Regions from separate parts of the Rhodococcus sp. 2G genome, predicted to be linked through region 1. Evidence: riboswitches for the same ligand, from Rfam matches in the RefSeq annotation. Region 1 holds a riboswitch; each other region holds the start of a gene.
The links. Region 1 has a riboswitch for thiamine pyrophosphate ahead of thiC (phosphomethylpyrimidine synthase ThiC). Riboswitches for the same ligand answer to the same signal wherever they lie in the genome.

Region 1 (8,313 bases):
GGTCGCGCGGTTCGAGCCGCACGTCGTGACCAACCAGCTTCGACAGCAGGTCGTCGACCTCGGGATCGTCGCCGCGCACCACCGTGCCGTCGGCGAGCGTGAGCTCGAGTGCCGCCGGATCGCGGGGGTCGTCGTCGTTCAGAAGTCGTGCGGAGCAGGTCAACAGCAGTCCGTAGCGTCGGAAACGCTTCGCACTCGCGATGTTTCCGGTTTCGGCGTCGACCAGCGCCCACAGGTGGTCGCCGCGCACACCGTCCGCTTCGATCGCTGCGGCGTCGATCCGTTCTCCTCCGAACGATTTCACCGGATAACGCCACACCTGATCGATACGCACGACTCGTGAGCATACGGGGAACTGGGGAAAATGTTACGTGCGATTCCAACTCGCGGACGAAAACACCCGAGTCTCCGCCATGTTCTTCAACGGCGCATTGCAGATGACCTCACCACTGTTGGAACCGATGAGCGAATCCACCGCACCACTGCTCGCGATCTACCCCAATCGCAGAAACATGAGGTGGACACGTGGATGCTGCGCCGTGCCGCGGTCGATGCACGCCGCCGACTCCCGAAGCTGGATGACCCGAATCCCTCGACCTTGCTGGCTCAACGGAAGCCGGCGTCGCGGCTGACCGCGCTACGCGCTGTCCATGTCCCCGCATCCGAACAGCACGCAGAAAAGGGACGGGACCGACAGGCCTATGACGAACTCCTGCGGTCGCAGCTTGCCCTCGGAGTGCTTCGAAACGCACAAGCCGCAGAAGTCGGCATCGCCCACAAGCCCACCGGACGACTGCTCGATGCATGGTTGGCCGGCCTGCCGTACACCCCACAGGTGCACAGCTGCGGGCGATAGCCGATATCCACACCGACATGACCGCCTCCGGCCGATGAATCGGCTGCTGCAGGGAGACGTCGGCGCCGGAAAGGCCCCCGCCCTGGCAGCCACTGCGTTTGCGTTACTGGTAATCGAAGGCGGCTTTCAGGCGGTCCTCATGGCCCCGACCGATATTCTCGCTCGGCGCAACACTTCGAAGAGATCGCCGAAGCATTACGGCCTCTCGGCGTGACCGTCGACCTGCTGGTGTCCCGGACCTGCCTCTCCCCCGATCGACGCCGGTCGAGTTCGAAACCATCATGACCACACCGGTCGCACAGGCTGCGTGACCGAAACTGTCACCGAATCGTGCAGCAGTCCCCATCGAAGGCCAGCTGTGCGGACAAGGTCCCGATCTCCTCGAGTCAACAGTCGATGACATTCAGAAGAGTACCTCCTCGTAGCTCGTACCCCGGATGCACCGATTCGCTGGCCTGATCGCAGCGAGTTTCGTTGGGTGGCATGGGACGGTGTGTGGGCATGGTTGAGCATCCGACCTCTCGTGTCGGGTTGTTCCACTGGGGCTTTCGCGTTGAGGGTGGGCAGATGTCCTGGGCGTTAGGCGACGATCGGGTGTGCGCGACCGAAGGTGTTGTCGAACAAGTTGTGCCACGCTGTTTCCCACGGCCAGTTCTGCGGGAGGTGCAGCGTCAACCGTCTCGCCGAGGAGGCGACGCGGGCGGGGACCGAGACAATGGTGCGGCGGAGGGTGCCGGTCGTCGCTTTCGTCAGTTTGGGATCGCTGGTGAGGGTCCCGGCGGCGCGGGTGAGGTTGAACGCCATCACCGCGCAGACGAGCCACGCGGCGTTCGCCGGAAACGAGTTCGACGGTAGATGGGCGAGTGCGGAGTTCTTCAGGTCCGCGTGCACCTGCTCGATGATGGCGTGCTGGCGGTGAGTCTTGTCGGCGGCGACGGTATCGAGGTCGTCGGGGTCGGTGGTGGTGAAGAACGCGTGGAACCGCCAGATGTCGAACAACGTGCCCTGACCTTGGTCTTTCTTCGGTCGCAGGTCGGGGATACGCCGCACGACCAACCGTCCCGCAACGTGGTGGGCCTTCTTCTGGGAGGCGAACGCCGTGAACGGGATCTCGGCGACCTCCGCCCGCGAGATCCAGGTGTCGGTGCCCTCGTCGTAGAGGGCGTCGGTGTACTGGATCGGCGTCCACGAGGACTCGTCGTCGCCGATGGAGGCGATCGCACGTTTGATGGTGGAGGTCAGGCGCACGGTCACCGAGACATCGGCGCCGGCGCGGAGCGCGGCCCCGATGGTGGGATAGCCGTAGAAAGCGGAGTCGCCGCGGACCAGGGGCTTCGACGCGCCGTGGCCGTCCGCCCCGCCGGCCTGGGAACGCAGCCGGTCGACGGTGGCCAGCGCATCGGAGACCATCCGGGCGGCCCCGCGTGCGGAGCCGCACGCTCCTCGGCGCAGGCGTTGGCCGACGATCACCGGAGCAGCGGTCTCGGTGGTGACGGTGGCGATGAGGGCGTTGAGTCCGCGCACGCCGGAGTAGCCGTAGCCGGAGCCTTGTTTGCCGTGGCCGTGGACCTCGATGATCGAATCGTCGATATCGACCAGGACTCGCCCGGTGTCGATGCCGGGGACCAGTGGGGTCTTCTCGGCGAGGTTGCCCAGGAACCGCGAGGCGACGGCGTCGAGTTGCCGGACGTGTCCGAAGCTGAACTGGCGAAGAAACGATCCCAGGGTCGACGGTGCATAGGGGCGGTCGAAGACGGTCTCCATCGCCCCGTGCCGCAACAGTGCCAGGTCGGCGATGCTGTCGGCGCCGGCGACCATCCCACCGATCAGGGACCCGACCTTGTAGCCGGCGTTGGCACCTTTGTCGGTCGGCACGCTCAGGTGCTGATCGGCCAGGGTGAGCAGGCCGCTGGCCTGCGCCAACGCCATCACCGGGACCAGCCCCGCGGTCGACATCAGATTCGGGTCGTCGAACCTCGCCGCGGCGACGGGCCGGGTGTGAGATAGTTGCATCTGCGAGATGCCCTCCGGTGTGGTGTGAACTGATCCCTAGACAAGATCGATTCTTCCACTACGGCAGGGCATTTCGTCGTTACGACCCGCTCGCCACCCCAACCGAATCGGTGTATCCGGGCGTACAGGACGGGCCGACTTCGCACCGCTCCGACGACCGGACCAGCTACATCTGCAGCGAGACGAGTCGGGTGTTAGGGTCTGTGACGTCCCCACGGGAGCCCCATTGCAGGGGCTGAGATCGGGCTGAGGCAGCCTGCGACCGTCGAACCTGCCCGGGTAATGCCGGCGAAGGAAGTAGGAACGATTCCGATGAGTGCATCCAATTCGCATGCCCTGAGCTATGTCCACGACGAGGAACACGACCTGCGTGTACCTGTCACAGAGATCCGCTTGAACGACTCTCCCGGCGGGGTGCCGAACCCGCCGCTGCAGGTCTACCGCACTGCAGGTCCCGGTAGCGATCCGCTGGTCGGGCTCCCGCCGACGCGCTCCGACTGGATTGCTGCTCGCGGCGACGTCGAGCACTACCCGGGGCGAGAACGGGATCTGCTCGACGATGGCCGCTCGGCTGTGCGGCGTGGAGAGGCGTCCCAGGAGTGGAAGGGGCCCCGACCTGTCCCGGTGCGAGCGAAGACAGGCCGGACGGTCACGCAGATGCACTATGCCCGGGCGGGGATCATCACCCAGGAAATGCGGTTCGTGGCGCTGCGGGAGAACTGCGACGTGGAACTGGTGCGCTCGGAGGTGGCGGCGGGTCGGGCGATCATCCCCGCCAACGTCAACCACCCCGAGTCCGAGCCGATGATCATCGGCAAGTCCTTCCTGGTGAAGATCAATGCCAACATCGGCAACTCAGCGGTGACCAGCTCCATCGTCGACGAAGTCGACAAGATGCGCTGGGCCACCCGTTGGGGCGCGGACACTGTGATGGACCTGTCCACCGGCGAAGATATCCACACCACCCGAGAATGGATCATTCGCAACTCCCCGGTGCCGATCGGCACGGTGCCGATCTACCAGGCTCTGGAGAAGGTCGCCGGCCAGGCCGATGCGCTGACGTGGGAGATCTTCCGCGACACCGTGATCGAGCAGTGTGAGCAGGGTGTGGACTACATGACCATCCACGCCGGAGTGCTGCTGCGCTACGTACCGCTCACGGCCGAGCGGCTCACCGGCATCGTCTCCCGAGGTGGGTCGATCATGGCCGGTTGGTGCCTCGCCCATCACGAGGAAAATTTTCTCTACACCCACTTCGACGAACTGTGTGAGATCTTCGCCCGCTACGACGTGGCATTTTCCCTCGGGGACGGGCTGCGACCGGGGTCGATCGCCGACGCCAACGACGCCGCGCAGTACGCCGAACTGGACACTCTTGCCGAACTGACCACCCGTGCCTGGGCTCACGACGTTCAGGTGATGGTCGAAGGCCCTGGCCACATCCCGATCCATCGGGTGCGGGAAAATGTGGAGCGTCAACAGAAGTTATGTCATGGAGCGCCTTTCTACACCCTGGGGCCGCTGGTGACCGACATTGCTCCGGGCTACGACCACATCACCTCCGCGATCGGGGCCACCGAGATCGCCCGCCATGGCACCGCGATGCTGTGTTACGTCACCCCGAAGGAGCATCTGGGACTGCCGAATCGGGACGACGTGAAGACCGGGGTCATCACGTACAAGATCGCCGCTCATGCCGCCGACATCGCCAAGGGCCATCCCGGTGCCGTCGAGCGTGACGACGCGTTGTCGAAGGCGCGTTTCGAGTTTCGGTGGCGGGATCAGTTCGCTCTGTCGCTGGATCCGGATACGGCCGAGCAGTTCCATGACGAGACGCTTCCGGCCGAACCGGCCAAGACAGCGCACTTCTGCTCGATGTGTGGGCCGAAGTTCTGCTCGATGCGTATCTCCCAAGACATCCGGACCAGGTTCGGTGACGCCGCCGACCAGGCCGCCGTCGCCGGGATGCAACATATGTCCGACCAGTTCAGGGCCGCCGGCAGCACGGTGTACTTGAACGCGCCCACCGTTCCGGCCCTCGAGGATGTGGCGGGGCACGAGTCGATTGGAGCCGAAACGGGCGGTGTGCCCACGTAAGGAGTCGGGTGAGTTCCCAATGTCGCTGGCGGTCACAGTGCGACGGAGGAAACTCGCCAGCGCTGCATGGCTGGACAATCGTCGACGCTATTGTCTGTCGGCTCCGGATTCGTGCCATGTTGATGTGCGCTGCCTCGAAGGCGTTCGTCGGAGTCGTACCTCGAACGAGGGGTAGTGAGCATCTGTCCCGGTGACATGGGGGCAATGGTGTCGTGCGGCGAGGACGAACTGTTCGAAGGACCCGTCGAGTTCGAGGTGGATCGTGTCGTTTGCGACTACCACACGGTGTGCGTCGAGACCGAGCAGTCGGGCGACGACGAAGGTTGCACTCAAGGTTGCGACATTCCTGGTGATCCCTAGCGGGAGGAGGGATCCGGTGTCGGTGAGGGCTTCGTGTTCGCCGGCTCTGAGGACGAGTCTGGCGTCGGGGTGCACTCCGTGGGCTGCCACGGACACGGCGATGTTGTCACGGTCGTCGGAGCCCACGGCGGCAAGGCATCGGGCCCGGTCGAGGCGGGCGCGTTCGAGGAGGGTTCTGTCGGTACCGTGCCCGACGATGGTGGGAATGTTCAGTGCTCGGGCCAGGCGCAGATTGCGGGCTCGATCGTCGCGTTCGATGGCGACGACGGGAATGCCGAGTTCGCGGAGTTCGAGGCACAACCGGAGACCGACCTGTCCCAATCCGACGACGATGACGTGGTTGCGGCGGGGGAGAACCCGTTGACCGATCAAGCCGATGAGGCTGGTTCCGAGCAGACGTTCGATTATCCCGGCGGTGAACATGGCGGTGAACACGATCGCCGCCAACATCGCCAGAGCCGCGAACACGTCATAGGTGTGGTCGCCGTGTGAGGCCGGTGCGGGACCGACGGTGGCGACGACCTGGACTGCTTCTTTGAGGGACTCGACCCAGTGGTGGCCTTTGCCGACGGTGAGCCATATCCAATCGATCAGGAGGATGGCGAGCAGTCCGATAAGGCCGGTGAGCAGCATGCGGGTGCCGGCGTCGTGGGATCGCAGTGTGCCTACGGAGTGGACGAATCGGCGGCGAATTCTGCTGGTGCGGCTGTGGGGTAGCGGCTGCCAGGTCGGTTGGTCACCGTGGGCCGATTGCCGGAGGACGCGTGTGGTGCCATCGGGCGCGGTGTGCGCGGCGTCGATCGTGGCAGCGATGCACGGGCCGGCCAGGGACGGTGTCGCGAGGTCTGCGGGGGAGGTGACCTGACAGTGGGGAATCAATCGGGTGAGTTGGTTGGCGATGGTGCGATCGAAGACGGTCACGACCATCGGTGTGTGGGGACTGATGTGGGCGATGGCGAGGGCATAACGGACGGCGACCGCGTCGTCGTGGGTGACGACGGCGACCCCGGCCGGGTCGTGCTGGGTGATCTGCAGAAGTTCCGGGTCGTCGGGTGCATCGAGGTGGAGAACATCGAAGTGGCGTTGGGTGAGCGACGCGCACACGAGCCGGGCAACATTCGACGCGCCGATGACAACGAAGGGGGACATCGGGCCGACGCCGATCACCGCACCGGTGCAGGGAACGAGGTGTAGGCAGTGAAGATGCCACCGGAGCCGATATCGGATGTTGGGTCGATCAGCTCCGGCAGCACCGCTTCGAGGCGTATCGGGGCAGCAGCGGTGACACTTGTCTCCGGAGTCGGGGTGGGTACCAGACGAATATTGTTGATCCGCAAAATGTTACTGCCGAGTTCACGTCCGGCGGCGAGAGCGAAGGATTCGATTGCGCCGTCCATGGAGTCTCGCGCCGGTCCTCGATCGGTGTCGGTGATTCTGCGGAGCGTGTCCAGCCCGGTGACGGTGACGATCGATCCGATGCCGCCGGTGCGGTGGAGGGATACTGCAGCACGTCTGGTCGTGTGGAACAACAACGCCATGTGGTCGTAGGTGAACCGGCCCCAGTCGGCGGGGCGGATCTTGCTCAGCGAGTGGCATGCGGTTTCCGGGCCGGGTAGCCATGCGGTGTGCACGAGCGCGTCGATGCCGCCATGTCGTCGCTCGAGGTGGGTGAACATGCTGTCGACGTCGGATTCGAGGGTCAGATCGGCCGCGACCGGATGAGCGATCCCGTCGTCATCGGCGACTCGGCCGGCGAGGTGCTCGGCAGCATCGAGGGTGAAGCTGTGCGTGAACACGTGGTGTCCAGCTGCTGCCAACGTTCGGGCCACGTGGGCGCCTTCGTTCTGTTCGACGCCGGTGACCAGGACACGCAGTGAGGTGGTGGGTAGAGCCAACGGGTGCAGCGACGGTTCGGCGATGCTCATCTGGACTCGTTTCGAGGGTGCCGGGGGCGCGGGGGGAGGAGTTCCGCGCCCCCGGGAATCGGGGTGGGGTGGATGTCTGTCGAGGTCCACGGCCGTGGGATCGTGTGCGGACGAATCGGCGGCCGGCCGAAGGGGGCAGGGCGTCGGCGACCGGGGACCGGTGCGTGCGCGTGCTCAGTGAGAGGTCGGTGACAGCTGTTCCTGTCCGGAGGTTTCGTCGTTGTCGGACAGGTCCTGTCGGTAAGTCTCGCGCATGGCGATCACGCAGACGACGGAGACGGCGCACATTGCGACCATGAACAGCGCCACGGCGACGTACGAGCCGGTGCGATCGAGCAGGTAGGTGGCGACGATCGGTGCGGGAGCGCTCGAGGCGAGGGTGCCGATCGTGTAGCCGAAGGAGATTCCGGTGTAGCGGATGCGGGTGTCGAAGGCTTCGGCGAAGAAGGCTGCGAGGGGACCGTAGGAGGTGGCGAAGGCGAGGCAGAACACCACGAACCCGATCATCGCCAGCGCGAAGGATCCGGAGTTGACCAGCCAGAACCAGGGGAAGGTGAACAGCAGCATGGCGAGAACCCCGGCGAGGAAGACCGGCTTTCGGCCGTAGGCGTCCGACAGCTTGCCGAACAACGGTAGTGCGACGAACGTGACCGCCATGGCGACGAGGACGAGTGTCAGCATCTGGTTTCGGGTGTAGCCGACCTGCGTGACGCCGTAGCTGAGGCCGAATACCGTAGTGCCGTAGAAGGTGACGCCGATGGCGAAGTAGGCACCACAGGTCAGGAGGACCTGCTTGGGGTAGTGGCGAAGGACCACCCCGATGGGCAGCTTCTCCAACTGTGCGTTCTTCTTGACGCGGTCGAAGTTCGGGCTTTCGCCGACATGCAGTCGGACGAACAGGCCGATCGCGACGAATGCGCCGCCGATCAAGAAGGGAATGCGCCATCCCCAGGATTCGAACGCTTCGGGAGACAGTCCGGCCATCAACAGGAAGACCGTGTTACCGAGCATCAGTCCTGCCGGCACGCCCATCTGCACCCAGCTGCCGTAGTAGCCGCGTTT
Region 2 (8,313 bases), 1.4 Mb from region 1:
GCGACGCCGGTTCCGTTGTCGTTGATCCCCGGTCCTTCGGGGACGCTGTCGAGGTGCGCGCCGACGACGACCACGTCGTCGGTCGAGCCGGTGCGCGTCTGCGCGATCACGTTGCGCGACTTCCGGTCCTCGGTGCGGGTCTGGAGTGTCACCGTCACGGTGGTCGCGGCGGACAGGCGCTCGGCGTCGGCCCCGGCCACGCCTCCGACCGGGATGCGGGGGTTCGATTCCGCCCCGAGACCGGCGGCGGCGAGCGGGTCGTCCTCGTTGTTGGCGACGAGCAGCGCGGCCGCTCCCCGTTCGGCGGCGACCTGCTCCTTGACGGCGAAGGTGCACACGCCGCGATCGACGATCACCACCGCGCCGGTCGCGTCGATGCCGTCGTAGTCGGTGGCCTCGCAGCCGGGGGTGTCGTCGGGGGCGATGCGCACGACGCGCGCGGTGAGCCCCTCCGGTCCCGTCGACGGCGACATGCCGAGTGCGCTCACGCCCATCGGCTCCCCGTCGACGGTGAGCTGCTCGTTCTCGACGGCGAACAGGGTCGTGTCGAACTCCGGTGTCTGCACGTCGAATCCGGCGTCGCGCAGGGCTCCGGCGACGTAGTCGACGCTCGCGTCGTAGCCGGGGGTCCCGAGCGAACGGTTTCCGTCGTTCTCGCCGGCGATCCGTTCGAGTTCCGTCAGGTGCGTCATGACGGCATCGAGTTGCACGGCGTCGGCGAGCGCCGTCGGCTCGACGGGCGGCGCCTCCACCTCCGCCTCCGAGCATCCCGCCGTCAGCAGTACACCGGCGGCGATCAGGGCCGCTCCCCGCATGCCGTATCTCGTCTGCGCCCGCGCCATCGACCGAGCGTACACAAAAGCACTGCGCCGCACGGGGAAACCGTGCGGCGCAGTGTGCGGAGGCAGAACCTGCGGCGTGTCGAGGTAGTACCTCAGGCGTCGCGGCGGTTGACCACCACGAGTGAGGCCGCGAACACAAGGAACGAGAAGGCCGCGAAGTACAGGAGCGATCCCCATGGACCCCAGTGGAATTCGATTCCCTGCCCGATACCCAGGAAGTTGTTCGCGTTCGCGAACGGCAGGAACGGCTGGATCTCGCGGCCCACCGAACCGAACAGCGCGAACAACGACTCGAGCAGCAGCGGCCACAGCATCAGCAGCGCGATCGTGCCGGCCGACTGCCGCAACAGCGTGCCCACACCGACCGCGAGGAAGACGCACAGGAACGCGTAGATCGCGGTGCCGTAGACCGCGCGCCACGCCGTGTCGCCGCTGAGGACGAGTTCGCGACCTGCGTCGGGCCCGGCCAGTGCCTTCGCGAGGTAGAAGGCACCGAACGAGACCGCGAGTGTCAGCACCGCGCCCAGCACACCGATGAGCAGGGCCTTCATCGTCAGGAGCATGGTGCGGTTCGGGGTGGCCTGGAAGGTCGTGCGGATGACCCCGAAACGGTATTCGCTGGTGACCGACAGTGCCGCGAGGATCATGAGCACCAGCACACCGAAGCCGGTGACGCCGCTGACCGCGACGTCCACGGTCGGATAGAACCGTCCCAGTTCGTCGTCCATCCCGGCCGACGCGCGGGAGACCGACCCGAGGATCGCGGCCAGACCCAGGCCGAGGGCGACGATGACGAGGGTGCACCACAGCGGTGACTGCACCGACGTGAGCTTGATCCGTTCGGCCCGCAGTGTGTCGAGCGCCGTACTCATCACAGTCCACCCTTCATGACGTCGTCGACTCCGGATCCGTGGTATTCGACCTCGCCACCGGTGAGTTTCATGAACGCTTCCTCGAGCGACGCGTTGCGTCCCGCGAGTTCGTGCAGCACGATCGACCGGGTCGCAGCGAGTTCGCCGATCTCCGCCGCCGGAGCGCCCGAGACGTGCAGGGCACCGTCGTCCTCCCGCACAGTGTGCCCGCGTTCGGTGAGCGCGGTGCGCAGCTCGTCGAGTTGCGGGCTGCGCACGACGACGAACGAGTCGGACGCGCGGTCGACGAACGCCTTCACCGAGGTGTCGGCGATGAGCCGTCCACGGCCGATGACGATGAGATGTTCGGCGGTCTGTGCCATCTCCGAGAGCAGGTGGCTGGACACGAGCACCGTGCGGCCTTCCGCGGCGAGCGCCTGCATGAACCTCCGGATCCACACGATGCCCTCGGGGTCGAGGCCGTTGACCGGTTCGTCGAACAGCAGCACGCGCGGGTTGCCGAGCAGTGCGGCGGCGAGACCGAGTCGCTGCGACATGCCGAGCGAGAAGCCGCCGGCGCGCTTGCCCGCGACCTCCGTCAGTCCCACCTGGCGCAGAACCTCGTCGACACGCGAGGCAGGCAGACCGTTCGACGCGGCCAGCCAGGCGAGATGCGACCGCGCCGACCGGTTGGGATGCACCCACTTCGCGTCGAGCAACGCCCCGACGGTGGTGAGCGGCCGTGTCAGCTCGCTGTACGGCTTCCCTTCGATCAGTGCGGTTCCCGAGGTCGGCCGGTCCAGCCCCAGGATCATGCGCATCGTGGTGGACTTCCCCGCGCCGTTGGGGCCGAGGAAGCCGGTGACGATGCCGGGACGGACCGTGAACGTCAGGTCGTCGACCGCGGTCGTGGACCCGAAGGTCTTGGTCAAGCCGGTCACTTCGATCATGCGCACCACCCTACGTGCGGCTCCGGCGAGCGCATCCGATCACACTCCCCGGAGCCGCACGCGGTGCGTCAGGGGACGAAGACCTCGGTGGTGACCGGGATGCTCGGTCGCTCGGTACGCATCGTCAGGGCAACGCGGCCGGGCCCGGGGAACACGTGCATGACCAACGGCCGGGTGCTCGTGTGGAAGGCCGGCACGAAGCGGGTCTCCGTACCGCGGGCACCGGTGTCGAGGTTGTGCCAGTCGAAAGCGACGGTGACGTCGCAGTTCAGGATGCTCGGCGTCCACTCGCCGAGAAGCGAGTAGCCCTGCGTGATCCGCAGTTCGATCCCGTGGGTGGCACCCGGCGCCGAGGAGTACTCGTAGAGCGGGCCGTCGAAGGCGGTTCCACCGGCGCGCACGATGCCGGCGCAGATGCCGTCGCCCAATGTCAGCACGGGTGGCGTGGACAACTCCGTCGTCGCGCACGACCTCGGTCCGGTGTTCGACCAGCCCATCTGACACGGTTCCTGGGCGCCCGCGACACCCGGCGCCGCGACGGCGACGACAGTGCCCATGAGCCCGGCAGCGGCGGCAGCGAGAATTCTGTGTGCAACTGTCATGCCCGGGGATCGTACAGACCGATCGGTAACCCGTCGCGCGACAATCGGAAACCCCTGAACACCAAGGTGCTCAGGGGCTTCCCGTACCGGTCACGGCTCCATCGGCGAAGATGCCTGGGCCCAGAAGCGTTTCGGGATCCGGCCGGCGTGCCGGGCACGGAATCCCGCTTCGACGGCGTGACGCATCGCCGACGCCATCAGCGCCGGATCCTTCGCGCGGGTGACGGCGGTCGCGAGCAGCACGGCGTCGCAACCGAGTTCCATCGCGAGCGCCGCGTCGGAGGCGGTTCCGATTCCCGCGTCGAGGATCACCGGCACACCCGCAGCCTCGACGATCATCTCGATGTGGTGCGGGTTCGAGATACCGAGGCCGGTCCCGATCGGCGAGCCGAGCGGCATCACCGCGGCACAACCGACGTCCTCGAGGCGCCGCGCGAGGACGGGATCGTCGGTCGTGTACGGCAGGACGACGAAGCCGTCGTCGACGAGTTGTTCGGCCGCGGAGACGAGTTCGATGGCGTCGGGCAGCAGCGTCCGTTCGTCGGCGATGACCTCGAGTTTCACCCAGTCGGTCTCCAGCGCCTCCCGCCCGAGCTGCGCGGTCAGCACGGCTTCCTTCGCGCCGCGGCACCCGGCAGTGTTCGGCAGCGGTTCGATGCCGAGGCGGCGCAGCAGGTCGAGGACACCGGTTCCGGAGGCCGCGTCGACACGGCGCATCGCGACGGTGGTCAGTTCGGTGCCCGACGCGACGAGTGCCTCCTCGAGCACGGCCAGGTTCGCCGCGCCACCGGTGCCGGTGATCAGCCGCGATCCGAAGGTGCGGCCGGCGATGGTGAGCTGCGGCAGGTCGGCGCCGGGATCGTGTGTGTCAGCCACCCTGGACCGCCGTGAGGATCTCGATGCTCGCTCCGCGCGTGACCGGCTCCGACCAGCGGCCACGCGGGCACACGACACCGTCGACGGCGACCGCGATGCCCTTCTCGGGCAGACCGAGCTCGTTCAGCAGTTGTGACACGGTCGGGGCCGCGTCGTAGTACTTGTCCTCACCGTTGACGGTGATGCCCACGGATACGTTCGTCATCCCACACTCGCTTCCGTAATTCGTCCAGGACAGGCGTACTGCGCGTCGGCCAGCGACCGCCCACCGAGTTCGGCGAGCACCGCGTCGACGGTGAGCGGCGTGAGCAGCACACCGTTGCGGCCGTGGCCGGTCGCGGCGACGACACGATCGGAGAGCCGGCCGATCAGCGGCAGGTTGTCGGGGGTCATCGGGCGCAGGCCCGCACTCGCCTCGAACAGTTCGTACTCGCCGAGCGCAGGAAAGATCTTCTCGGCGTCGGCGATCAGATCGCGCACCCCGGCCACCGTGACCTGTGTGTCGGACGCCTCGTACTGTGTGGCGCCCACGACGAGGCCGTCGTGGCGGGGCACCAGATAGGCGGGGCGTCCGTGGACACTCGCGCGCACGGTGCGCTGCGGCGGCGGAGTCGCGCCCGGCCGCACCCGCAGGCGCAGGATCTCGCCCTTGACCGGACGGACCGGAAGGCCCGGCCACAGTCGCGCCGACGCCGAGCCGGCGGCGAGCACCACCTGATCGTCGGGAAGGTCGGCGAGATCGTGGACGGCGGCGTCGGAGAAACGCACCCCGGCCGCGGTGGCCGCGACGCGCAGGGCGTCGACGAGCGTACGGTTGTCGACCGACGACTCGGTGGGCGCGAGCAGTCCGAGACGCACCTTCGGGCCGAGCGACGGTTCGAACTCCCGGATCTCCGCACGGGAGAGCAGACGCATCTCGTGCCCCCGCTCCCCGACCCATTCGGCGACGGTCCGCAAGTCGGCCGCGTCCGCCGCGTCGAGCGCGACAGTCAGCGACTCCTCGGCGGTGAACACGTCGACGCCGGTCTCCGCGCGCAGTGCATCCGCGAATCCGGGCCAGCGGTCGAGCGAGGCCGCACCCAGGGACAGCACGTGGTCCTCACCGGGCCAGCCCTCGGACAGCGGGGCCAGCATCCCGCCGGCCACCCACGAGGCGCCACTGCCGGGATTCGGGTCGTGCACGGTCACGATGTGCCCCGAGCGGGCCGCGCGCCATGCGATCGACAGCCCGATCACTCCGCCACCCACGACGGCCACAGTTGCCATTGGTCCACCTCACTCCCTGCGCCGGCATGATCCGGGTCAGGTCATAACGGTCGGGGCCGGCAGGCCCCCTCTCAGCCCCGCGAACCTCGGGACTCCCGTGTCGTCACTTTCTGCTTAGAGGCTACCGTCTTGGTCGTGACCACCTATCGCGGCAACCATCCCGACCCGCGCGGCCGCCTCGCGACCGCCCGGTTGTATCTGTGCACCGACGCTCGCCGGGACACCGGCGACCTCGCACGGTTCGTCGAGGAGGCCCTCGCCGGTGGGGTCGACATCGTCCAGTTGCGCGACAAGGACTCGGCCGGCGAGAAGAAGTTCGGACGCCTCGAGGCACGCGAGGAACTCGCCGCCCTCGAGATCATCGGCGAGGCGTGTGCACGCCACGGTGCGCTCCTGGCCGTGAACGACCGCGCCGACATCGCGCTCGCGTCGGGCGCCGACATCCTGCATCTCGGTCAGGGCGACCTGCCGGTGCGGCACGCGCGGCAGATCCTCGGCGACGAGATCGTCATCGGCCGCTCGACGTCGAGCCGCGCGCAGGCTGCGCTCGCCGACATCGAGGCGGGCGTCGACTACTTCGCATCCGGGCCGGTGTGGGACACACCGACCAAGCCGGGACGGACCGCAGCGGGGCTGGAGGTGACGCGCGAGGTCGCGCAGTCGCAGCCGGCACGGCCGTGGTTCGCGATCGGCGGCATCGATCTCGAGCGGCTCCCCGAGGTGCTCGACGCCGGTGCCACGCGGGTCGCGGTGGTCCGGGCGATCACGAAGGCATCCGATCCGCGGGCAGCCGCGGCGGCGCTGAAGGCCGCACTCCCGACCTGAGGCGTTACAGCCAGCCCAGCACGGCCGAGGGCGACATCGAGATCGTGCCCCTGGGCAACCGCGCGCGCAGGCCGCGATCCGCGGTGACCACGACCGTCACCCCGGGGTCGACCACGGCCGTGGTGGAGGCGAGCCGTGCCAGCTCGTCGTCGCCGCTGCCGTCCGCGCTGTGCACCGGGATCCGGACGTCGTCGATCGTCGCGTCGCGGGCATGCCCTTCGAGGACCGCTTCGACGCGGGGGACCCAGCCGAACGTCCCGTCGGGAATTTCGACGGTGCGGGGCAGGACCGCGGCGAGGTCGGCGAGCAGGGCGCTCGTCGCGCCGGGGCGGTCGCGCCACCATCCGGTGGGGCCGCTCGCTCCGAGCACGTTCGCGGTGTCGAGCAGCATGCGTACCGGTGAGGTGCGCAGCGACGGCCACGCCTCGGCGAAGCCGCTGTGCAGCGGCATCGCCTCGACCTCCGGTTCGGGCACCCAGCGCAGTTCGGTGCTCTCCTGGTTGAGACTGGTCACGAGAGTTTCGGTGGCGTCGGCGACGACGGTGGTGTAGGTCCATCCGCCTGCGAGACCGGACGTGACGCGTTCGGCGCGTACCGTCACGGCCGCGAGATCGATGCCGGCCTCCTCGTGGGCCTCCCGCACGGCGGCGTCGACGGTGCTCTCGTGCGAGTCGCGCGCTCCACCGGGAAGTGCCCACGTCCCGCCCTGGTGCGACCATGCCGCCCGATGCTGCAGGAGAACCGCGGGGCGACCGTCCGCGAGCGGAGCGCGCAGCAGCAGACCTGCGGCGCCGTGCCGTCCCCAGCGCTTCTCGCCGTCCGGTCCGACCGCCCAGCCGTCACCGTCTCCACGCATTGCGTCCGTCTCTCCGACCCGCCCTCGCCCGGACCTGTACCCGGTACCGGATCCCCGCCGTCCGTGGACGGCAACAATACCGCCGGGCTGCTTATATGCTCCCCTCAGACCGCTCGACACGAGGAAGGGAGTGCCCGGTGGACGTACGGATCACCCCTCCCTTCGCTCCTGTCGAGAGCCACATCCGCGACGACGCCGATACGGACACTCCGGACGCCCGGTTCGACGACGCTCGTGCCCTGCTCCGGTCCACGCCGGTCCGGTTGGTGGTCCTCGGGGTGGTGCTCACCGTGCTGCTCGTCGCCTCGGCAGCGGTCTCCGCAACGATGGTGTCCGGCAGGCAGGCCACCCACGATCGTCTCCTCGCGTCCATCGAGCCGCTCGCCAGCGCGGCCCAGAATCTCTACAGCGCGCTGTCGGTGGCCGACGCCGCCGCCGTGACGGGCTTCATCTCGGGCGGACTCGAACCGGAGGCGGTGCGCAGTCGCTACATCCGGGCGACCAATGAGGCCGCGGAATATCTCGTCATCGCGGCGACCGGCCTGACCGATGCCGACCGCGAGACCGCGCACAACCTGACGGAGATCGGGCGGCTGCTGCCCGTCTACACGGGTCTCATCGAGACGGCTCGCACCAACAACCGCACCGGGCATCCGGTCGGCGCCGCATATCTCGGCGAGGCCTCGCACCTGATGCAGACCGAACTGCTCCCCGCCGCGCAGGAACTGCACACGCGCGGCGTCGCCGCGGTCGAGGACACCCAGCGCGACGCGGTGCGACCGCCCTGGCTCGCGATCGGATTGCTCCTCGTCACGGTCGCTGCCCTGTGCGTGGCGCACGCCGTCGTGAGCCGCCGCAGTCGTCGCACCCTCAATCCCGGAATCCTCGTCGCGATCGGCGCGACCGGCGCGCTGCTGTGCTGGTTGCTCGTCGCGGGCCTGGCCTCGTCGAGTGCCACCGAACGCGCCATCGAGCGCGGTGCGGCACCGCTCGCCGATCTCACCGAGGGCCGGATCCTCGCCCAGCAGTCGCGTACCGCCGAGACCCTGCTGATCGCCCGGCGCGACACGACCGGCGCGTACGACGACACCTTCGAGACCAACATGGCGCGGCTCGGCAACATCCTCGACGAGTACGGTCGCGATTCCGCCCTCGAGGCGGGCGCCGAGGCAGTGGAGACCGCCCGGTCGGCGCACGACGCATGGATCAACTCGCATGCACGCATGGTCGACGCCCTCGTCCGCG
Region 3 (8,313 bases), 990 kb from region 1:
ACACGGCTCTGCTCGAACTCGCCGAGGAATGGAACCTCGACCCGCACGCCGTCGAGGATTCGCTCGCACACGGCGAGCGCACGAAGGCCACCCGCTACGCCACCCATACCTTCCTCACGGTCTACGCGACACACCTGTTTCCGGATTCCGAGGACGAGAATCAGGCGCACGAGTCCCGGCTCCGCACCACCCGGATCTCCGCCTTCGTCCTGCCCCGCGGCGTCGTCACCGTTCGCCGCGGCACTCCCTTCGACATCGACGAGGCGGTGCGCAGGTGGGACGAGAACACCGACCTGCTGCAGTACGGACCGGGTGCGCTGATCCACGGCCTGCTCGACACGGTCGTCGACGGGCAGTTCGAGACCATCCAGGAACTCGACGACGCCGCCGAGGACCTCGAGGACTGCCTCTTCGAGGACGGCGCCTCCACCCGGCAGATCCAGCGACGCGTCTACCGGCTCCGCAAGGAACTCGTGCAGCTCCGGCGGGTTGTGCTGCCGATGCGCGAGGTCGTCAATGCCGTCCTGCGGACCCGCGCCGAGAGCAACCACCACCCCGAACTCGACAGTTCCTACAACGACCTCTACGACCACGTGATGCGTGCTGCGGAGTGGACCGATTCACTGCGCGAGATGGTGAACACCGTCTTCGAGACGAACCTGTCGCTGCAGGACGCGCGCCTGAACATCGTCATGAAGAAACTGACGGGATGGGCCGCGATCATCGCCGTCCCCACGGCCGTCACCGGTTGGTACGGCATGAACGTGCCCTATCCCGGGGTAGGCGAGGCCTGGGGACTGATGAGTGGGGTCGGGATCATGGTCGTGTCGGCGATCGTGCTCTACGTGCTCTTCAAGCGCCGCGACTGGTTGTGAACCCCGCGTTGCTCGGTGAACGGCTCTGTTCAGAGGAAAACTACGAGCAGCACGACGATCACGACGACCACCGCGACGGCTGCGATCACCGCACCCGCCGAACGCCGGCGCTGCACCGGCCCGTCGCGGACGAGTTCGGGATCGGCGTCGGGCGCGTCCCCGATCGGGTCGTCGTTCTCGGGACCGGAGTTGGTGGGATGCGACATCGGTCTCCTCCTGGCTGTCTGTGTCGAAGTCTGACACGGACGAGCCGGTCGTGTTCGGTTTCAGGCTGTTCGGGTGGGGTACTCCGTCAGAGCAACGTTCGATGACACAGGAGGACCCCATGGCCGACTTCGTCGATAAGGCAAAGCACAAGGCAGAAGAAGCGGGCGGCAAGATCAAGGAGAACACCGGTCAGGCGACCGGCGATCGTGATCTCGAAGCCGAGGGTCGCGGTGACCAGGCCTCCAGCGGTCTGAAGCAGGCAGGCGACAAGGTCTCGGATGCCGTCGAGAACGTCAAGGACGCTTTCAAGAAGTAGCCCTTGAACTGCGCGGTGCCGGTAGTTACGACTACCGGCACCGCGCTGTTGAGGTGCTCGGCACCGCGCTGTTGAGGTGCTCGGCACCGCGCTGTTGAGGTGCTGCACGCACCGCGCTGTGTCGGTGCGTGCAGCACCCCGCTCTCACGGGGTGCTGCCGGGACTACTTCGAGGAGGTGCCTTCGGTGTCGTCGAAGAAGTGCCAGGTACCGTCCTGCTCGTTCTGCGCCTCCATACGCCAGCCGAGTTCGCTGTTGTCGGCGCGCTGGTCGACGAACCAGGCGTGCGCGTCGTCCGCGCTCTCGATTTCCTTGGTATCCACGACGTTCCCGGTCGGGTCGATCACTCTGTAGGTAGCCATGCCGAGTGTCTTCCCACGCGACTCGCCGGTCAAACGTCGCGCGAACCTTCTGGTGTAGGGTGGAGACATCGTTCGGCTCGCACATGATGAGCAACCTCGCACCACAGTGCCCGAAGGTTCCGAACCGGACGTGAGAGTTCCCCGCCGCGTGTACCGCGGCCCCTCTTCTTCGCACTGCCCCACGGCCGGGGACTACCCGGCCGCACCCGAAAGGACGGCCATGAGCCAGAACAAAGAATTCGACGGACCCCTCTTCCTCGCGCCCACCACTCCGGAGACCGACGCCGAGACCGAACCCGTCACCGCTGTCGCCGAAGTGGGCGGTCCCCACGACTACACCTCGATCTTCTCCGCGCGCGGCGCCTGATCCGCATCACCCGACTGTGAAGCTACCGACTCGGTCGGCTGCGAAGTCGGCGAGCGTCTGCGATACCTGCTCGGGCCGCCCGTCGTTCTGATCGGCGGCCGCAGTGAGTACATCGATGTGCTTGTATCCGGGCAGCACCCACCTGCGTTCGTTCGGATGATCCTTCTCCGGCAACGGGATCCCGCCGCTCGCCACCAGCGTCACCACAGGATTGCGCGCGACACCGTCGCGGTGGAGATGCCCTTCGAAGCGGGTCGCCGATACGAGGTCGAACGGAAGCCTCGACGGGAAGTACCACTCGGTGAAATCCAGTGGTGGCTCCGACAGATTCCGCGCCAGCTCCGCGATCGACGTCACCTCGCTCCCCCGATCGGTGTACCGCGCCTCGTCGGGTGACGACGCCCCAGTGCCCACCTCGTCGTAGTCGAGCCACCGGTAGACGACTCCCGGATCCGCGAACACCGCCGGCGACGCCTTGAGCGCATCGCCGAAGAATCCCGACCCGAGCACCTCCGGCGTGGCGGGAACAGGAAACAGCTTGTCGCGCACGGGCGCCCCGGTAATGAATCCGACGCTCACCTGCAGGAACCCCAGCGGTTGCGAATTGTCGTCGAGGATCGCGCCGAGCACCGCCTCGTTGGTCGCGTTCAACGTCCGCACATCCGGGTCGCCCGTCGCGAACATCGCGTAGTCCCCCGACAACAGAGTGCGCAACGTCCAGTCGATGTTCGGGTTGTCGGGCATGCGCGGGACAATGCCGTCGGTGCTGTCCGGGTCCAGTCGCGCGGCGAGTCCGGTGAGTGCGAGCAGATTCGTCGTCTCGGGATTGATGACCGTGGGAAGTGCCAGCACCGGCGATGCCGTCGAGATGGAGCCGAAGAACGCATCGACTGGCGCCCAGACCGCTTCGGGCAGATCCGGGAGGGCACTCTGCCCGGGGGAGGGCGCTCCCGCCTCGATCACCGTATCGAGCGCAAAGTACCCGCCGCACTGGTTGTAACCGGCGTCGCCCGTGGTGGCGGGATCTCCGTCGAAGTCCCATTCCGCGAAGTAGCCGGTGATGAAACCACCGAGAGAATGTCCGCCGCACAACACTTTCCGTTTCCGCAGTTCCGGGTCGGAGAGTTCGTGACGCAGCAGGTCGTACTGGTCGCGCAGCGTCTGCTCGATGCCGACATGCGAGAGCCACGCGACGTCGGCGCCGCTCGCGTGGCCGGCGAATCGTCGCCCGTCCACTTCGGCACCGCGGAAGTAGTAGTCGGTCGCGGTGTCGAGCGAACCCGTCCGCAGTGCCGCCCGGGTACCGGTGTGGTCCTCGAGGCAGTTCGATCGCCGGTCGAGTGCCCAGAACTCGACGTGGGCACCACGGGCCGCGGCCGCGACGACGGTGTTGCGCGCGATGCTCTCGAACGCGCCCGCTCCCTCGAAGATCCCGGGCTGGGCGACGAGGATCCGGTCGGCGTCGGCCGAACTCTCCGGTCCGTCGGCCGACCGCCACCGCAGATACGACAACCGGTCGCACGCGGCGGGTCGCAGTCCCGCTTCCGCCGGCAGCGGCGCGGGTATCGACACTACGGACCCGAGCACCTCGCCGGCCAGCGGCGCCGACGAGTCATACGGCATTTCGGTGCGTCCGCTCGTCTCCGCCGACACCACCGATGCCGTCAGGACACTTCCCATCACCGCCGCAGCCATCGCGGCGCCCATCATTGCGCGCATCCCATCCCCCGATCGGTTCGTGCGTATTGAACACCGTTGCGGGAGTCGGGTCTACGGAAACAACAGAAGAACGGACCCGTCGGAGTTCACCGACGGCCCTTCATCGTCCGCGCAAGGGAGAGACATGCGCAGAGCGACGGTCCCTGCCGTTCGGGGGAAGTGGCAGGGACCATCACTCGAAGAGTCGGGATCTTCGATCCTTCCGTTGCGGGTGAAATGTGAGGGTGACATCCTGACCTGGGCATTTCCGTAACTTCGGGTCACATCTTCCGTTCTGCTCCCGTCCCGGCGGCCCCAGGAGGGCATGGTGCTAGGGTCGCCCGTGACACGGGGTGCTCCGCACGAGCGGGGCTGAGATCACACCCGTCGAACCTGACCAGGTAATGCTGACGAAGGGATGTCCCGACATGACCACGCCTGTACCCACATCGATCCGTCCCCTGCCCGCGCAGTGAAGGCGCGGCGGACTCTCGCCGGACTGCTCACCCTCGTCGCCGCACTCTCCGCGGTCGTCGGGTGCTCGTCCGATTCCGGGAGCGACACCATCCGATTCGCGTTGGACTGGACGCCCAACACCAATCACACCGGCCTGTACGTGGCGCAGCAGGAAGGTCTGTTCGCCGATGCGGGTCTCGACGTCGAGATCCTGCCGTACAACAACGCGACCCCCGACACCCTCGTCGACGCGGGTAGCGCCGAGTTCGGAATCTCCACGCACGCCACATCGACCATCGCCAGAGCCGCCGGGTCCCGGACCGTCGCGGTCCTCGCACCGCTGCAGCACTGGGCGACGGGGATCGCCGTGCGGGCCGACAACGCCGAGATCACGCGGCCGGCGGATCTCGACGGCAAGACCTTCGCGGGCTTCGCCAACCCCGGTGAGGACGAGATGCTCGCCGAAGTGATCCGCAACGACGGTGGTCGCGGTGAGTTCGAGAACGTGACGCTCGGGACGTCGTCGTACGAGGCCGTCTACTCGTCGACCGCCGACTTCACCGTGTCGTACCTGGCATGGGAGGGTCTCGAGGCCGAGCACCGCGGCCTGCCCATGCGGTACTTCGGCTTCACCGACTACGGCTTCCCCGACGCGTACGCGATCGTCGTCGACGGCAACGAGGACTGGATGACGGAGAACCCGGAGCAGGCACGCGCTTTCGTGCAGGCGCTGCACCAGGGTTACCGGATCGCCGCCGACGACCCCGATCGTGGAGCCCGGGCTCTGCTCGAGGCGAACCCCGGGGCCTTCCCCGACGAGGAACTCGTCTACGAGAGCCAGCGCATGCTCGCCGCCGAGTACATGCGTGACGCCTCCGGCGCCGTCGGAGTCCTCGACGCCGGGAAATGGTCGGGCTATGCCCGGTTCCTGTACGAGAACGGCGTGCTGTCCGGACCCGACGGCAGCCCGTTGACGACCGAGCCGGACTGGTCGACCTATGTCACCGATGACTACCTCGAAGACCGATAGCATCGGCCGCGCACGTCGGCTCCTTCCCGCGCTGCTCATCGCCGGGGCTCTGGTCGCGATCTGGCAGTCGTACGTCGTGGTGAGCGGTGTCCGCCCGCAGGTGTTGCCCTCCCCCGCACGCGTTCTCACGCAGGGGTGGTCTCATCGCGTCGACATCGCCGGGCACGCCTGGTCCACTCTGCAGGTCACGATGGTCGGGTTCGCCGTGTCGCTGGCACTGGCGTGGGCCCTCGCGATCGTCGTAGACTTCTCGCCTTGGTTGCGGCGGGCCCTCGTGCCGTTGTTCGTGGTGTCGCAGACCCTGCCGATCATCGCGATCGCGCCGTTGATGATCATCTGGTTCGGTTTCGGACTGCTACCGAAGATCCTCGTCATCGCGCTGGTGACGTTCTTCCCCGTCGCGATCGGGCTGCTCGAAGGGTTCGCGGCGGCCGACCGGGAGGCGGGCGCGTTGCTACGCAGTATGGGCGCGTCGCGGTGGCAGCAGTTCCGTTACGTGCGCCTGCCATCCGCGCTCCCCCGCTTCTTCACCGCCCTGCGGATCGGCATCACCTACGCCGTCGTGGGTGCGGTGTTCGCCGAATACGTCGGCGCGACATCCGGTCTGGGCATCTACATGAGCACGCAGAAGAACTCGTTCCGCACCGATCTCGTGCTCGCTGCCGTAGTGGTGACCGCTGCTCTGTCACTCCTGCTGTACGCGCTGACGTTCGTCGTCGAACGGATGGTCGCGCCGTGGGCGCTCACGAGGGGTGAGAGATGAATGCGGTGACGGTGGCCTCGGTCCACAAGTCGTACGGCGACCGGGCGGTGATCGACGGCATCGACTGTGCTGTGGAGCCCGGCGAGTTCGTGTCCCTCATCGGGCCGAGTGGGTGCGGCAAGTCGACGCTGTTCTCGATCGTCGCGGGACTCGAGCAACCCGACACCGGAGAGGTTCTCGTCGGCGACTCCCCCGCGGCACCCGGGCAGGTCGCGCTGATGCCGCAGAAGGACCTGCTGTTCCCGTGGCGGACGGTGCTCGACAACTGCACACTCGGGCTCGAGGTGCAGGGTGTACAGCGATCCGACGCTCGTGCCCGCGCCCGCGAACTGCTGCCGACCTTCGGCCTGGCCGGCTTCGAGGACGCTGCCCCGCACCAACTGTCGGGCGGTATGCGTCAACGCGCGTCGCTCGCACGCACGGTGCTGCAGGGGCGCGACGTGCTCCTGCTCGACGAGCCGTTCGGCGCACTCGATTCGCTGACCCGCACCGAGATGCAACTGTGGTTGCAGCAGGTGTGGCAGCAGCATCGGTGGACGGTGCTGATGGTGACGCACGACGTCCGCGAGGCGGTGTTGCTGTCCGATCGGGTCGTCGTCCTCGGTCCGCGACCGACGCGGGTGCAGCACGAGGTGCGTGTGCACCTGCCCCGACCTCGAACCCTGGAGACGTGCGTGTCGAGCGAGTTCGTGGCGCTCGAACACGAGCTCATGGAGGTCCTGCACCGGTCACGACACGAGGAGCAGCAGAGGTTGCCCTCGGGATAGTCGCCGGCCGAACTGTTCGCCACCAGTGCATCCGCTACAAGATTCGCTATCCGCTACGGCAAATTGCTGTAGGGGATAGCGAGAGCGGTAGCGGATGCATCGGGGACGACCCCGGACCTGTGCCCCCAGTGGGACTCGAACCCACACTGTGCGGATTTTAAGTCCGCTGCCTCTGCCAATTGGGCTATAGGGGCGTGGGGATCACATTAGCGTTCACGACTGTCCACCACCGCGCCGGGGCGCGAGGTTCTTGAAGTACCGTGCGAGGGGACGGCGTTCGTATCCTGTCCCCTCGTAGACGGAGGCCGGTACAGCCCGAGGACGGGACGCCACGCCCGGAGGGAGAGATCGAGTACGTCACTTCGTCGTTCGGCCGTGCAAGGTTCGATCCTCATTGCTCCTCGACCTCCTCGGATCCGACTTCGAATGTGCTCCTCGCCCGGGCTGTAACGCACCTCGATTTCCGGCCGACATCCTGCGGGGAGACAAGTACACAGCGGACAGCCGGGTGGTGAACCGGGCACGAAGAGAAGGACCATGGATGCGCTTCACGACCGCACGCCCACTGACCGGGCGACTCGCCACCGCAGTAGCCGTCATGGCCCTGGCAGCGACGCCGAGCCTGGTGGCCGCACCCTCCGCACAGGCCGAAGGCATCGTCTACCCCGCGTCCGTGAACGACTCCTTCTACAGCACCCCCGACGACATCGCCGATCGGCAGCCCGGTGACGCCCTCGCCGCGCGCGTCCTTCCGCCGCCGCTCGGATTTCCCGGCACCGACGCCGTCCAGTTGAAGTTCCGGTCGACGAACTCCGCCGGCGAACCGATCTCCGCAGTGACCACCGTGCTGTCCCCTCAGGGTGGGGCGCCGGGTCGTCCGCTCGTCTCGTACCAAGCCATCATCAACGCACTCGGGCTCGAATGCGCGCCGTCGACGGCGCTGTACGCACCGAACCCGCTGCGAGGGATCCGGGAGTCTCCCGGCCTGCTCATCGCGATCCAGCGCGGCTGGTCGCTGGCCGTTCCCGATCATCTCGGACCGAACAGCGCCTACGGCGCCGCGAAGGTCGGCGGGCAGATCACCCTCGACGGCATCCGGGCCGCGCAACGCTACGCACCGCTCGAACTCGCCGACAGTCCGGTCGGCATCGCCGGCTACTCCGGCGGCGGGATGGCGACAGCGATGGCCGCAGCACTCGCCCCGACCTACGCGCCCGAGATCCCGATCGTCGGCTCCGCCTACGGTGGCGTCCCGATGGACATCGGCGAGATGGCCCGGGAACTCGGCGAATCCGCTCATCCCGCCTTCGGATTGGCGATGGCGGCCGCCCTCGGCCTCGAACGTGAGTACCCGGACCGCATGCCGGTCAGCGAGCAGCTCAACGGTGCGGGGCGGGAACTGCGCGACCGCATCGCCAACGCGTGCACCAACGAAATCCTGCTCGCCGGTGCCGGTCGCAGCATGGCCGACGT
Region 4 (5,111 bases), 1.4 Mb from region 1:
GATTCGGGGGTGCCGATCATCGTCGCGTGACCACCACCCGCGGCGAGGTAGCCGAGCAGTTCGCGCAGGGTGGGACGGCGGGTCTCGATGATGCGCTGCACCGTCGCGTAGCGCCCCTGCGGCCCGGTGAACTCCTCGATGGGTGGCAGGTCGTCGACGGGAGCGTCGAGGTCGTGGCCGGTGTAGTCCTGACCCGTGAAGACGCCGAGCTGGGTGACGGCGGCATCGACGTCGAGGAGCGCATCGAGTTCCGCCTTCTTCGCCCACGCCTCCTCCTCGGTGCGACCGACGTAGGTGACGAGTCCGGGCAGGATGGCGACCGTACCGGGATCCCTGCCGGCCGCGGCGATCCGCGCGCGCAGGTCGGTGGCGTACTCGATCGCCGCGGTCATGTCCCACGCGACGGAGTAGACGGCCTCGGCGTGGCGGGCCGCCAGGTTGCGCCCGGTCTCCGACGCCCCCGCCTGGAACAGCACGGGTCGGCCTTGCGGGCACCGCGGCACGGTCAGGGGACCGTCGACGCGGAAGTGCTTGCCCCGGTGATGGATCGGACGGATCGCGGAGGAGTCCAGGAACCTGCCGCCGACCCGGTCGACGAGGACACCGCCGTCGTCCCACGAATCCCACAGTGCGCACAGCACTTCGATGAACTCTTCCGCCCGGGCATATCGCTCCGTGTGCGGCGGGAGCGCGTCGAATCCGTGGTTGCGCGCTTCCTCGTCGAACATCGAGGTGACGATGTTGGCTCCTACGCGGCCACCACTGATGTGGTCGAGCGAGGCCAGCATCCGTGCCGCGTGGAACGGCGTGAAGAAGCTTGCAGAAACGGTGGTGACCAGACCGATGTGCTCGGTCGCGCGCGCCATGGCCGCCAGCGCGGTGAGGGGTTCGAGGAACCAGGTGGTGCCCGCCGTGTACTTCGGGTTGACGCTGTGACCGTCCGCGAAGAACACGGCGTCGAGGCGTCCTCGTTCGGCGGTGCGGGCGAGTTCCTCGAAATACGTGATGTCGCCGATGCGTTCGGCGGCGGAGTCGGGATGGCGCCATGCCGCCGAGTGGTGCCCGACGCCGTAGAGGAAGGCGTTGAGGTGGAGGGTGCGTGGTCCGGTCATCAGTTCATCACCAGTCCCCCGTCGACCACCAGGTTCTGCCCGGTGACGGCCCGCGACCAGTCGGAGGCGAAGAACAGCACCGCGGCCGCGAGATCCTCGGGGGTGGTGACCTTCCGCAGCGGCGTCGACGACGCGATGAGGTCGAACACCGCTTCGGGGGTCGCCGACGATGCGTCGGTCGTGCGCAGCAGCCCACCGGAGACCATGTTGACGCGGATCCCGTCGGGGCCGAGGTCGGCGGCGAAGGTGCGGGTCAGCGACAGCAGCGCGGCCTTGGCGGCGGTGTAGTCGTGGTACGGGACGACGGGGTGCTGGAACAGGTTGGTGCCGATGTTGACGACGCTGCCGCCGCCGGCTTCCCGCATGCCCGGCAGCGCGGCCTGGATGACGTTGACGGCACCACCGACGACCCCGTCGAACTGGGCACCGAATTCGGCGTATCCGATCTCGTCCGCCTTGGCGCGGGCGTCGCCGTTGAACGAGAAGTCGGGCAGGGCGTTGTTGACGACCGTGGTGACGGGTCGCCCGAAGTGCTCGCGGGCCCGCGCGAACAGCGACTCGACGTCGGCGCGGTCGGTGACATCGGCTTTCAGAGCGACGGCCCGCTCGGGTCCGATCTTGTCGGCCAGTTCGTGCGCGCTCTCGCCGCTGCGCCGGTAATCGAGAACGACGGCGGCTCCTTCGTCGGCGAACGCCTGCGCGATGCTGTGGCCGAGGCCGCGACCGGCACCGGTGACGAGGACGACCTGGTTCTGCAATGACATCTTCTGTGCCTTCCCTGTGTCGGGAAGGGTGCGTGAGGGCGACAGACCTCAGGCCTGTCGCCGGCTCGGCATCCCTTCGCTCGCATAATCGAGATCAGGTTCGACGGGTGTTCTCTCAGCCGTGTCCGGCACCCCGTGTCGAGTCCTGCGCACAGGTTACACCTCGGGATCTCGACCCCGTCGAGACCGTCGGCGTCGGCATTCATCGGATCGTCACATCACCGACCCGGGAACTTAGCTCAGATCGGCGTTAAAATGAGCCTTTCCTGCCCCGATCCGTGAAAGGAGATTCCGACGCACACGCCGGCCCCCTACAACGCTCCCTACGTCTCCCTTTCCCAGCAGGTCGGAGACGCCCCGCCGCTCGACCGTGCCCCGGTCCGCGGACCCGCGCGCCACGAGGACGTCGTATGGTTCGAGGATCGCTACGCGATCCCCATCACCACCACGACGCCCGACGAAGCGCAGATCGAGGACGTACTGCTCCTGCGCCGCGCCCTCGACCGGGCGCACATCGACTACCTGCTCGTCCGCGACGACAGCGACCGCCCGATCCTGGCGATCGACCGTGCCGATCGGAAGAGATTGCGTGCCGCGCTCGCCGAGGGATGCGCCGACGAGCCGTTCTACTCGAAGGCTGTCGGCTCCAAGCGACGCCCGGTTCCGGTGTCGGACGGACGGCTCTCACGCGACAGGAAGGACCGCGTGTTCCGGCTGTTCCGCCCGCGCGTCGAGCTGACCAGCGGGTTGCGGTACGGCGCGTCGAACGGTGTGGACATCGAGCTGTGGACCTACACCGACGACGAGGTGATCATGCCTCGTCCGAACGCCCTCACCCGCACGGTCGCCCTGCGCGACGAGATGCGCCGGACGACGGTCGAGCGGTACGGACAGCTGTGGCCCACGATCGAGGGCATGTTCGACCGCCACCCCGGCGACATCCCGTTCGAGATCGACCTCGTGTTCTCGTGGGTGGACGGGTCGTCGAAGTCGTTCCAGGCCAAGCGCGCGAAACTGATGCAGAACTACGTCGTCGGCGAAGGTGACGACTCGCCGGCGCGCTACCGGCAGATCAACGAACTCAAGTACGCCCTGCGTTCGGTCCACATGTACGCGCCGTGGGTGCGGCGGATCTTCGTCGCCACCGACTCGCCGCGACCGGCGTGGCTCGCCGACGATCCGCGTGTGACGTTCGTGCGGAGCGAGGAGTTCTTCGCCGACCCGTCGGCGCTGCCCACCTACAACTCGATGGCGGTCGAGTCGCAACTGCACCACATCCCGGGGCTGTCCGAGCACTTCCTGTACTCGAACGACGACATGTTCTTCGGTCGCCGGGTGAGCCCGAGCCTGTTCTTCTCCGGCGGGGGTGTCAGCAAGTTCATCGAGTGCGACGTGCGGATCGGGCTGGGTCGGAACGACCCGTCGCGCAGCGGATTCGAGAACTCCGCCCGCATGAACCGCAAGCTCCTGCAGGATCGCTTCGGGGTCACCATCACTCGGCACCTCGAACACACCCCGGTCCCGTTGCGCAGGTCGATCATGGCGGAGATGGAACGCGAGTTCGGGGACGAGTTCGCTGCGACGGCGGCGAGCCCGTTCCGGGCGGCCGACAACATCTCGGTGACGAACTCCTTCTACCACTACTACACGCTGCTGACCGGCCGCGCGGTGCAGCAGACCACGGCGAAGGTGGAGTACGTCGACACCACTGTGAAGTCCGGTCTGCGACATCTGGACACGATCCTGGCGCGCCGCAATCTCGACCTGTTCTGCCTCAACGACGGCAGCACGCCCGAGGTCGACCTGGAGCTGCGCACCGCGAAGGTCACGCAGTTCCTGGAGCGGTACTACCCGATCCCGGCACCCTGGGAGACCGGCCACCCGGGCCGACCGGACGTCGGTTAGATCCGAACGGTGAGGTCGGGGTTCTCGGGGATGCGGATGCCGGCTTCGGCCAGACGCCGCGCCGCGTCCTCGGCCGTGTGGGGCTGCCCGGCGGTGGCGTAACTTCCGCTGGGCACCACGGAGTGCACGATCGTGTCGGGATAGACGTGCACGAGGTTGAAACCCTGCGCGCCGTCGTGCCCGCGCTGCGAACCGACCGGGACGTTCAGATCCTGGGTGTAGCAGGTCGACGAGGCGACGGACACCGGGATGCCTGCGAAGGTGGCCGAGGTCGAGTAGTGCAGGTGACCACCGAGGATGGCGCGGACATCGGTGCCGCGCAATACTTCGGCGAGGCCCGCTTGGTCGCGCAGTTCGACAAGGACAGCCATGTCGAACACGCTCGGCACGGGCGGATGATGCAGTGCGAGAACGGTACCGAACGGGACGGGTGTCGAGAGTTCGTCGGCGAGCCAGGTGAGCTGGTCGTCGGTCACCTCACCGTGGTGATGGCCCGGGACCGAGGTGTCGAGGCTGACGATCCGAAGTCCGCCCACGGTGTGGACGGCGTCGATCGGTGCGCCGAGAGGCGCTTCGTCGAGCAGCTCTTCACGGAAGGTCGCGCGGTCGTCGTGGTTGCCCATCGCCCACACGATCTCGGCGTCGAGCGCTGCGGCCAGTGGTTCGACGAGTCCGCGGAGCTTGCGGTAGGCGTCGGGCTGGCCGCGATCGGCGAGGTCGCCGGTGAACACCAGGGCGTCGGGTCGGACCCGGGAGGCCCGGATGTCGTCGAGGATCAGGCCGAGGCGGGTGTCGGCGTCGACGGTGCCGTAGAGGAGTTCGTCTCCACCGACGAGGTGGGTGTCGGTGAGGTGGAGCAGCGTGTGCGAAGGTCTGGGGTATTCGGCAATTCGTTCAGGGGCCGGAGAACTGCCCATGATCTCTCACTTCCATTCGCCCGTTTCGGGCACTCGATCGCCATCAACGGTAGCGATTGTGTTTCCACGACTCCATGGCTTCTGGATCACATCGAGACCCAGACCCCGCGGCGAACAGCGTGTCATTGCCTGGTGACCTGCGGAAACGGACAGCCGCTTCAGCCCTGGTGATCTGGCTCACAACAGAGGGTCGTTCACGGACCGGTCGTTGACGCGGTGAACCGGGGCTCGCCCCGCGTGTTACGGCAGCGAACCCCGGTTCGGCGCGCGAACAGGGTCGACGGACGTTCGGCGTCCGACACACGACTGCCGTTCCCTCTCGACGTCCCCACCGGGAGTGCCATGGATTCACCACTACCCATCCCGGCGAGGGGCGTCATGATCCCCAAACATGCAGCCGCCTCCCGCGGTGG

Region 2: linked by a shared signal. The riboswitch ahead of thiO (glycine oxidase ThiO) and the one ahead of thiC (phosphomethylpyrimidine synthase ThiC) in region 1 are both predicted to bind thiamine pyrophosphate.
Region 3: linked by a shared signal. The riboswitch ahead of BO226_RS01940 (ABC transporter substrate-binding protein) and the one ahead of thiC (phosphomethylpyrimidine synthase ThiC) in region 1 are both predicted to bind thiamine pyrophosphate.
Region 4: linked by a shared signal. The riboswitch ahead of BO226_RS03520 (3-oxoacyl-ACP reductase) and the one ahead of thiC (phosphomethylpyrimidine synthase ThiC) in region 1 are both predicted to bind thiamine pyrophosphate.

The regions. Positions count from the first base shown of each region.
Region 1 covers NZ_CP018063.1:4,623,476-4,631,788, forward strand. The annotation lists gene BO226_RS21975 (MOSC domain-containing protein) at 1-334, opposite strand, end outside; gene BO226_RS21985 (IS1380 family transposase) at 1,436-2,869, opposite strand; TPP riboswitch at 3,074-3,183, shown strand; gene thiC (phosphomethylpyrimidine synthase ThiC) at 3,182-4,966, shown strand; gene BO226_RS21995 (potassium channel family protein) at 5,054-6,475, opposite strand; gene BO226_RS22000 (SDR family oxidoreductase) at 6,490-7,251, opposite strand; gene BO226_RS22005 (MFS transporter) at 7,426-8,313, opposite strand, start outside.
Region 2 covers NZ_CP018063.1:3,262,471-3,270,783, forward strand. The annotation lists gene BO226_RS15350 (M20/M25/M40 family metallo-hydrolase) at 1-842, opposite strand, end outside; gene BO226_RS15355 (ABC transporter permease) at 935-1,714, opposite strand; gene BO226_RS15360 (ABC transporter ATP-binding protein) at 1,714-2,643, opposite strand; gene BO226_RS15365 (hypothetical protein) at 2,712-3,245, opposite strand; gene BO226_RS15370 (thiazole synthase) at 3,336-4,121, opposite strand; gene thiS (sulfur carrier protein ThiS) at 4,114-4,326, opposite strand; gene thiO (glycine oxidase ThiO) at 4,323-5,387, opposite strand; TPP riboswitch at 5,384-5,496, opposite strand; gene thiE (thiamine phosphate synthase) at 5,523-6,212, shown strand; gene BO226_RS15390 (NUDIX hydrolase) at 6,217-7,068, opposite strand; gene BO226_RS15395 (hypothetical protein) at 7,206-8,313, shown strand, end outside.
Region 3 covers NZ_CP018063.1:386,986-395,298, reverse strand. The annotation lists gene BO226_RS01960 (magnesium transporter CorA family protein) at 1-875, shown strand, start outside; gene BO226_RS27580 (hypothetical protein) at 905-1,081, opposite strand; gene BO226_RS01955 (CsbD family protein) at 1,201-1,398, shown strand; gene BO226_RS01950 (hypothetical protein) at 1,562-1,759, opposite strand; gene BO226_RS27575 (hypothetical protein) at 1,980-2,126, shown strand; gene BO226_RS01945 (hypothetical protein) at 2,133-3,845, opposite strand; TPP riboswitch at 4,164-4,260, shown strand; gene BO226_RS01940 (ABC transporter substrate-binding protein) at 4,243-5,310, shown strand; gene BO226_RS01935 (ABC transporter permease) at 5,288-6,073, shown strand; gene BO226_RS01930 (ABC transporter ATP-binding protein) at 6,070-6,840, shown strand; tRNA gene BO226_RS01925 (tRNA-Leu) at 6,961-7,034, opposite strand; gene BO226_RS01920 (lipase family protein) at 7,382-8,313, shown strand, end outside.
Region 4 covers NZ_CP018063.1:744,235-749,345, reverse strand. The annotation lists gene BO226_RS03525 (LLM class flavin-dependent oxidoreductase) at 1-1,112, opposite strand, end outside; gene BO226_RS03520 (3-oxoacyl-ACP reductase) at 1,112-1,876, opposite strand; TPP riboswitch at 1,931-2,022, opposite strand; gene BO226_RS03510 (stealth family protein) at 2,309-3,781, shown strand; gene BO226_RS03505 (phosphodiesterase) at 3,778-4,698, opposite strand.